One region of the Streptomyces sp. NBC_00670 genome, then DNA from elsewhere that is predicted to be linked to it. Evidence: riboswitches for the same ligand, from Rfam matches in the RefSeq annotation. Region 1 holds a riboswitch; each other region holds the start of a gene.
What was found. A riboswitch is a leader RNA that binds a small molecule or an ion and turns the genes downstream of it on or off. The one in region 1 is predicted to bind cobalamin.
Positions count from the first base shown of each region.

Region 2: linked by a shared signal. The riboswitch ahead of OIE12_RS07485 (cobalamin biosynthesis protein) and the one ahead of OIE12_RS21935 (ribonucleoside-diphosphate reductase subunit alpha) in region 1 are both predicted to bind cobalamin.
Region 3: linked by a shared signal. The riboswitch ahead of OIE12_RS01715 (ABC transporter substrate-binding protein) and the one ahead of OIE12_RS21935 (ribonucleoside-diphosphate reductase subunit alpha) in region 1 are both predicted to bind cobalamin.

Region 1 covers NZ_CP109017.1:4,911,240-4,913,432, forward strand. The annotation lists gene OIE12_RS21935 (ribonucleoside-diphosphate reductase subunit alpha) at 1-870, opposite strand, end outside; cobalamin riboswitch at 995-1,117, opposite strand; gene mctP (monocarboxylate uptake permease MctP) at 1,316-2,193, opposite strand, start outside.
Region 2 covers NZ_CP109017.1:1,677,540-1,679,732, forward strand. The annotation lists gene OIE12_RS07475 (inorganic phosphate transporter) at 1-78, shown strand, start outside; gene OIE12_RS07480 (hypothetical protein) at 91-306, shown strand; cobalamin riboswitch at 666-805, shown strand; gene OIE12_RS07485 (cobalamin biosynthesis protein) at 906-1,859, shown strand; gene OIE12_RS07490 (cobyric acid synthase) at 1,856-2,193, shown strand, end outside.
Region 3 covers NZ_CP109017.1:412,793-414,985, forward strand. The annotation lists gene OIE12_RS01710 (FecCD family ABC transporter permease) at 1-268, opposite strand, end outside; gene OIE12_RS01715 (ABC transporter substrate-binding protein) at 265-1,278, opposite strand; cobalamin riboswitch at 1,338-1,555, opposite strand; gene OIE12_RS01720 (L-idonate 5-dehydrogenase) at 1,966-2,193, opposite strand, start outside.

The sequences.
Region 1 (2,193 bases):
GGCCACCGAGGCGTCCAGCGTCTTCAGGAACGGGACGATGCCGTTGGAGTGCCCGTTGGTGCCGCGGATCAGCGAACCCCGGGCGCGGACGCGGGAGTAGGCGATGCCGATGCCGCCGGCGTGCTTGGAGAGCCGGGCGACCTGGTGGAGGCGGTCGTAGAGGGAGTCCAGCTCGTCCTTGGGGGAGTCCAGGAGGTAGCAGGACGACATCTGGGCGTGCCGGGTGCCGGAGTTGAAGAGGGTGGGGGAGGAGGGGAGGTAGTCCAGGCGGCTCATCAGGCCGTACAGGGCGGCGACCTCGTCCACGGACCGCGTGCTGTCGTCCTCGGCGAGTCCGCAGGCGACCCGCAGCAGGAAGTGCTGCGGCGTCTCGACGGCCTTGCGGGTGAGCGGGTGGCGCAGCAGATAGCGGCTGTGCAGGGTGCGCAGGCCGAAGTAGCCGAAGCGGTCGTCGGCGTCCGGGTCGATCAGCGCGTCCAGGCGGTCCGCGTGCAGCCGTACGAACGCGGCGGTGCGGTCGGCGATCAGGCCCTCGCGGTGGCCGGTGGCGACGGAGTCGGTGAAGGAGACGACGCCCTGCGAGGCGGCCTCGGCGCGGATGCCGAGGGTCAGCAGCCTGGCGGCCAGCCGGGAGTGGGCCGGGTCCTCGGAGATCAGCCCGGCGGCCGCCTCCGTGGCCAGCTCGCGCAGCTCGGCCTCGTCGGCGTGGGCGGACCGGCCGCGCAGGGCCGCGGCGGCGACCCGGCCGGGGTCGGCGCCCTGGAGGTCGACGGTCAGCGCGGTGAGGGTGCGCAGCAGGGCGGCGCCGGGGCCGTCGGGTTCCCCGACCGCCGGGGGCGCCGGGGCGGGAACCGCCGGGGCGATGGTCATGGGTGCTCTCCCTCGTTCGGCACGGGCCATGACGAGGACAGGGAGCAACACGGTGGCGCGCGGGTGCGCCGGGTCGCGTCCCCGGCCCATTCCACGAGGCCCGGACGTCGGGCACCCGGCCGGACGGCCGGGCGCACTGCCGGCAGGTCCTCGGACTCACCTCGACGCGCGTACGCGTGGATACACCGTTGCGGGACAGCTCCGGATTCACACCGGATTCCCCTGCGGCGGCAGCGTGCTGAGCATACATGTTGTGGCGGACGGCCGGTTGAGGGACCAGATGTTGTGTCGGACGCGGGCAGGGAGTCTCGGGAGGGCGGCCCGGCACGAATCCCGGGGAGGCGGCCCACGCGCGAACCCCGGGGAGGCGGCGCACGCACCAAGGCCGCGACCGCCCCCGAGGGGCAGCCGCGGCCTTCCGCGCACGTGGCGCGTATCGCGACGACTAGTGCGACGTCCCCGCCGTCGCCGGCGGGAGCTCCGGCTCGACGCCGGCGTCGCCGACGTCCACCGTGTAGTCGTCCGCCGTCGTCTCGTCGACGCCCTCCGGCGCCTTCGCCGCCCGCAGGACGAACGTCAGCACCACCGTCACCACCACGTTCAGCACGAACGCGGTCAGACCGATGTAGCCGATCTCCCCGATGCCGGGGATCTCGTCCGAGGACCCGCCGAAGTGCTTCTGCGTCGGCGAGGCCACGCCGTACGCGGCCACCGTGCCGTACACCATGCCGACCGCCCAGCCGGCCAGCAGCGCCCAGCGGTGGAACCAGCGGGTGAACAGGCCGCCCACCAGCGCGGGGAACGTCTGCAGGATCCAGATGCCGCCGAGCAGCTGGAAGTTGATCGCCACCGTCTTGTCCATCGTCAGGACGAAGACCAGCGCGCCCACCTTGACCAGCAGCGAGACGAACTTGGAGACCTGGGCCTCCTGCTTCGGCGTCGCGTCCGGCTTGATGAAGTCCTTGTAGATGTTGCGGGTGAAGAGGTTCGCCGCCGCGATCGACATGATCGCCGCCGGCACCAGCGCGCCGATCCCGATGGCCGCGAAGGCCACACCCGCGAACCAGTCGGGGAACATGTTCTCGAACAGCTGCGGGATGGCCAGCTGGCCGTTCTTCACGGAGATCCCGTCCGCGATCGCCATGAAGCCCAGCAGCGCCAGCAGACCCAGCATCAGCGAGTACAGCGGCAGGATCGTGGTGTTGCGCCGGATCACCTCACGGCTGCGCGAGGAGAGCGTCGCCGTGATCGAGTGCGGGTACATGAACAGTGCCAGCGCCGAGCCGAGCGCGAGCGTGGCGTACGTCCACTGTCCGCCTGCGG
Region 2 (2,193 bases), 3.2 Mb from region 1:
GGGTTGCAGGCGACCATTCCCGCGCCGGCCGCCGATGCGGGGCCGGCCGCGGAACCCAACCGTGCGGCCACGGTGTAAGGAGCGGACGGCATGAAGATCGACTGGGTTGCGCTGGGTTCCGTGTTCGGGGTCTCGCTCGTGGTGACGGTGGGGCTGGTGGGGTTGTTCACGCTCGGGATCGTGGGGCTGACGAAGAGGGAGTCGGCGCGGGGTGGGGGGGCCGTGCTTGCCGCGACGGGAGCGTACGTGTGCTTTGCCGCGTGTGCGGCGGCTGTGGCGTACGGGATTCATCTGATCGTGGCGTAGCCGGAGCCGTGGTCGTGTTGTAGCCGTGGTCGTGTTGTAGCCGTGGTGGTGGGCGGGGGTGGGTTTTTTTCGCCCCCGCCGCCCCTACCCTTCCCGTCCCTCAAGGGGCGCTGCCCCTTGGACCCCCGGGGGGGGGTGGGGAGTTGGGGTGGGTGGGAGAGGGCGCCTGAGAGCTCGGGTGGGTGGGGTTCTTGGGCGGGTGCGGGCTCGTTGTGGCTTGTCGCGCAGTTGCCCGCGCCCCTCATGGGGCGCGGCTCTTGCGTTCGTCGCGCCCCGCGCCCCTTACGGGCCACCGTTCCGCGGCGGGTTCGTGGTGGGGGGTGTGGGACTTCGCACAGCAGGTCAGGGGCAGGTTGACCTGTTGTGCGGGCGCGTGGTGGACTGCCGGGGCCAATGCGGCGGCAGGAGAGGAAGCCGGTGGAAATCCGGCGCGGTCCCGCCACTGTCACCGGGGTAGGAATCCCGGGAGCCAGGAACTCTCACCGCCGGTCTCGTCGAACCAGGGCGTGGACACCCTGAGTGAGGACATATCGCCATGCGCGGCTGCCGACCGAGGTTCACCAGCGACACCTTGACCGATCCCACGGCCGGCTGACCCCGTGGGTGCCGAACGCTTCGCGTACGGCGCCACCGCCGGCCTCCTCGGCGACCTGCTCCTCGGCGATCCGCGCCGCGGGCATCCGGTCGCCGTGTTCGGCCGTGCCGCGGCCGCCGTGGAGCGCGGGCTCTGGCGCGACCACCGTGGCTGGGGCGCGCTGCACACCGTCGTGTGCGCCGGTGGCGCCACGGCGCTCGGAGCCGTCGCCGCGCGCGCCGTACGCCGCTCCCCCGCCGCCTCGATCGCCCTGACCGCGACCGCCACCTGGGCCGTCGTCGGCGGCACCTCGCTCGTCCGCGAGGCGCGGGCCGTCGGGCGGGCGCTGGAGGCCGGTGACGTGGACGCCGCCCGGGCGCGGCTGCCGCATCTGTGCGGACGCGACCCGCAGGCGCTGGACGCCGACGGGATCGCGCGGGCGGTCGTCGAGTCCGTCGCCGAGAACACCTCCGACGCCGTCGTCGGCGCCCTGGTGTGGGGCGCCGTCGCCGGTGTGCCGGGGCTGCTCGGCTTCCGGGCCGTCAACACGCTGGACGCCATGGTGGGTCACCGCTCCCCCCGTCATCTGCGCTACGGCTGGGCCTCCGCACGCCTGGACGACCTCGCCGGTGCGCCGGGGGCGCGGCTCACCGCCGTCCTCGCGGCCGTCGCCGGACCGGACCCCCGGGGTGCGGTACGGGCCTGGCGGGCGGACGCGTCCCGGCATCCGAGCCCCAACGCCGGTCCCGTGGAGGCGTCCTTCGCGGGGGCGCTCGGGGTGCGGCTCGGCGGCACCTTGTCCTACGCGGGGCGTGTGGAGCACCGTCCGGTCCTCAACGGCACCGGGCGCGCCGTGCGGACGGACGACATCGAGCGCGCGGCGCGGCTCTCCCGACGCGTGAGCTGGCTCGCGCTGGGCGTGTGCGCGGGCGTGCGGCTCGTGTTCGGGCGCCGTCGGACGAAGGGACGTATGTCATGAGCGGCGGCACCGACCGTCGGCCGGGCGGCGGGCTGCTCGTCGCCGGAACCACCTCCGACGCCGGGAAGAGCGTCGTCACCGCCGGTATCTGCCGGTGGCTGGCGCGGCAGGGCGTCAAGGTCGCGCCGTTCAAGGCGCAGAACATGTCCCTCAACTCGTTCGTCACCCGCGAGGGCGCCGAGATCGGGCGCGCGCAGGCCATGCAGGCCCAGGCGTGCCGGATCGAGCCGACCGCGCTGATGAACCCCGTCCTGCTGAAGCCGGGCGGCGAGCGCAGCAGCCAGGTCGTGCTGCTCGGCCGGCCGGTCGGCGAGATGAGCGCCCGCGGCTACCA
Region 3 (2,193 bases), 4.5 Mb from region 1:
TGCGCAGCAGCGACTGCATCACCGCCCCGCACAGCGCGAGCCCCGCCCCGCACACCGCGGCCAGCAGCGTGCGCGGCATCCGCAGGTTCCACACGATGCCGTCCCGCAGCGGCGCGAGCGCGCTCTCTCCCAGGCCGACGTGCGAGGCGACCGACGCCCACACGTCCGCCGCCGAGATGTCGGCGGGCCCGATGGTCACGGCGAGCGCGACCGACACGGCCAGCGCCAGCAGCCCCCCACCCGTCAGCAGCGCGACCCGCGCGCTCACTTCGCGAGCCCGAAGTCGCGCAGCCCCGCGGCGACCTGCTCGATGCCCTCGACGGTGCGCAGGGAAGGGTTCATCGCCTGCCCGCTGAGCAGGACGTAGCGCTTCTCGCGGACGGCGGTGAGATGGCGGGTGGCGGGGTTGCTCTCCAGGAACCGGATCTTGGCCTTGGCGGACTCCGCCGTCTGCGACTTGCGCGTCAGATCGCCGATCACCAGGACGTCCGGGTCGCGGTCGGCGACGGTCTCCCAGTTGATCTGCGGCCACTCGTCGTGCGTGTCGTCGAAGACGTTCTCCGCGCCGACGGCACGGGTGATGGCGCCGGGGGCGCCGCAGCAGCCGGCCAGATAGGGCGACTGGGAGTTGGCGAACCAGTACATGAGGGAGACACCGGAGGCGTCGAGCCCGTCGGTGGCGTCCGTGACCCGCTTCTTCAGCCGCGCCACGAGCTTCTCCCCCCGCGCGTCGACGCCGAAGGCACGGGCCAGGTCGCGTATCTCCCCGTACACGGTGTCGAGGGTGAGCGGCGTGCTGCGGGAGCCGTCGCCGCCGCTGTCGTTGTCCTTGCCGGCGGCGCAGTCGGAGGGCGAGACGTAAGTGGGCACGCCGAGTTCCTCGAACTGGCCGCGGGTGGCCACGCCGCCCTTGCCGAGCGTGGAGACGAACGAGGCGGTGACGAAGTCGGGTTCGGCGTCCAGCACCTTCTCGAAGGAGGGGTTGTTGTCGGCCAGCCTCGGCACGGTGGCGTTCTGCTTCTCCAGTCCCTTCATCACGGGGTCGGTCCAGGTGGCGGTCCCGGCCATGCGGTCGGCGAGACCGAGGGCGAGCAGGATCTCGGTGGTGCCCTGATTGAGGGAGACGGCACGCTGCGGCGGCGACTTCAGGGTCACCTTGTGCCCGCAGTTGGTGAGGGTGACGGCGCCCTCGGTGTCCCCGCCGCTTGGGACGCCGGAGCCGGCGCAGGCGGTGACGAGAAGGACAGGGGCGACGAACAGCGCGGCACGACGGAACATGGAACGCCTCGATTGTCGGGGCTCGAACGCGGAGCCTGGCCGGTGGACTTCCCCCGCGCACGGGCGCGGAGGTGCCAGCAGGTCTTCGGACTCGGGTTCGTCCGGACGAGGCGCCTTCCCGAGGAGAGGTCGACACCGGCGGTGTACCGCCGGCACCCTCCCACTCCCAGTGGCGTAGAGATGCCCCGCCCGTCCCCCTCACCGCTGCGCGTCAGCTCCGGATTCCCACCGGATTCCCTGGCCATGGTGCGGCACGACTGGCCCCCGCAGCGTACAAGAACCCCACCCGCCACGAACCAGCGCCCCGTAAGGGGCGCGGGGCTGTATTGCATCTGCGGCTCCGCCGCGGGGGCGCGAGAAGCGCGCCCGTAAGGGGCGCGGGGAACTGCGCGACCAGCCCCCACCGGCGGTCAGCCGACAAAGCACTCCCGGGGTCCAAGGGGCGGAGCCCCTTGAAGGGAGGATGGGGGTCCCCCCTGCTCGAACGAAGTTGAGAGCTTGGGGGAGGGTAGGGGCGGCGGGGGCGAAAACCAAAAAGAGGCCCACCCCGACAACCGTCGGAATGGGCCTCACCGAGCGCTGGGCAGGCCTTGCACCTGCATCTCCCCGCAGGAAGCGGGGCGTCTTTCCTTGGACGACCAACGCCTGGAGTTCACCGCCCGGTTACCCCGGCGGCACTTCCAAGATCTACTCTACCCCACTCCCCACACCCCCCGCACCACCCCCGAGCCGCAACATCACCTTCCCACTCCCACTCCCCCGGTCCCCCGCGACCACCAACGCCTCCCCCGCCCGCTCGATCCCGAACTCATGCGTCACCAAGGGCGACAGGTCCAAGCCCTCCCCCAACGCCCGCAACGCCTCACCGATCTCGTCGACGAACCGGTACGACCCCACCCACGTGATCTCCCGCGT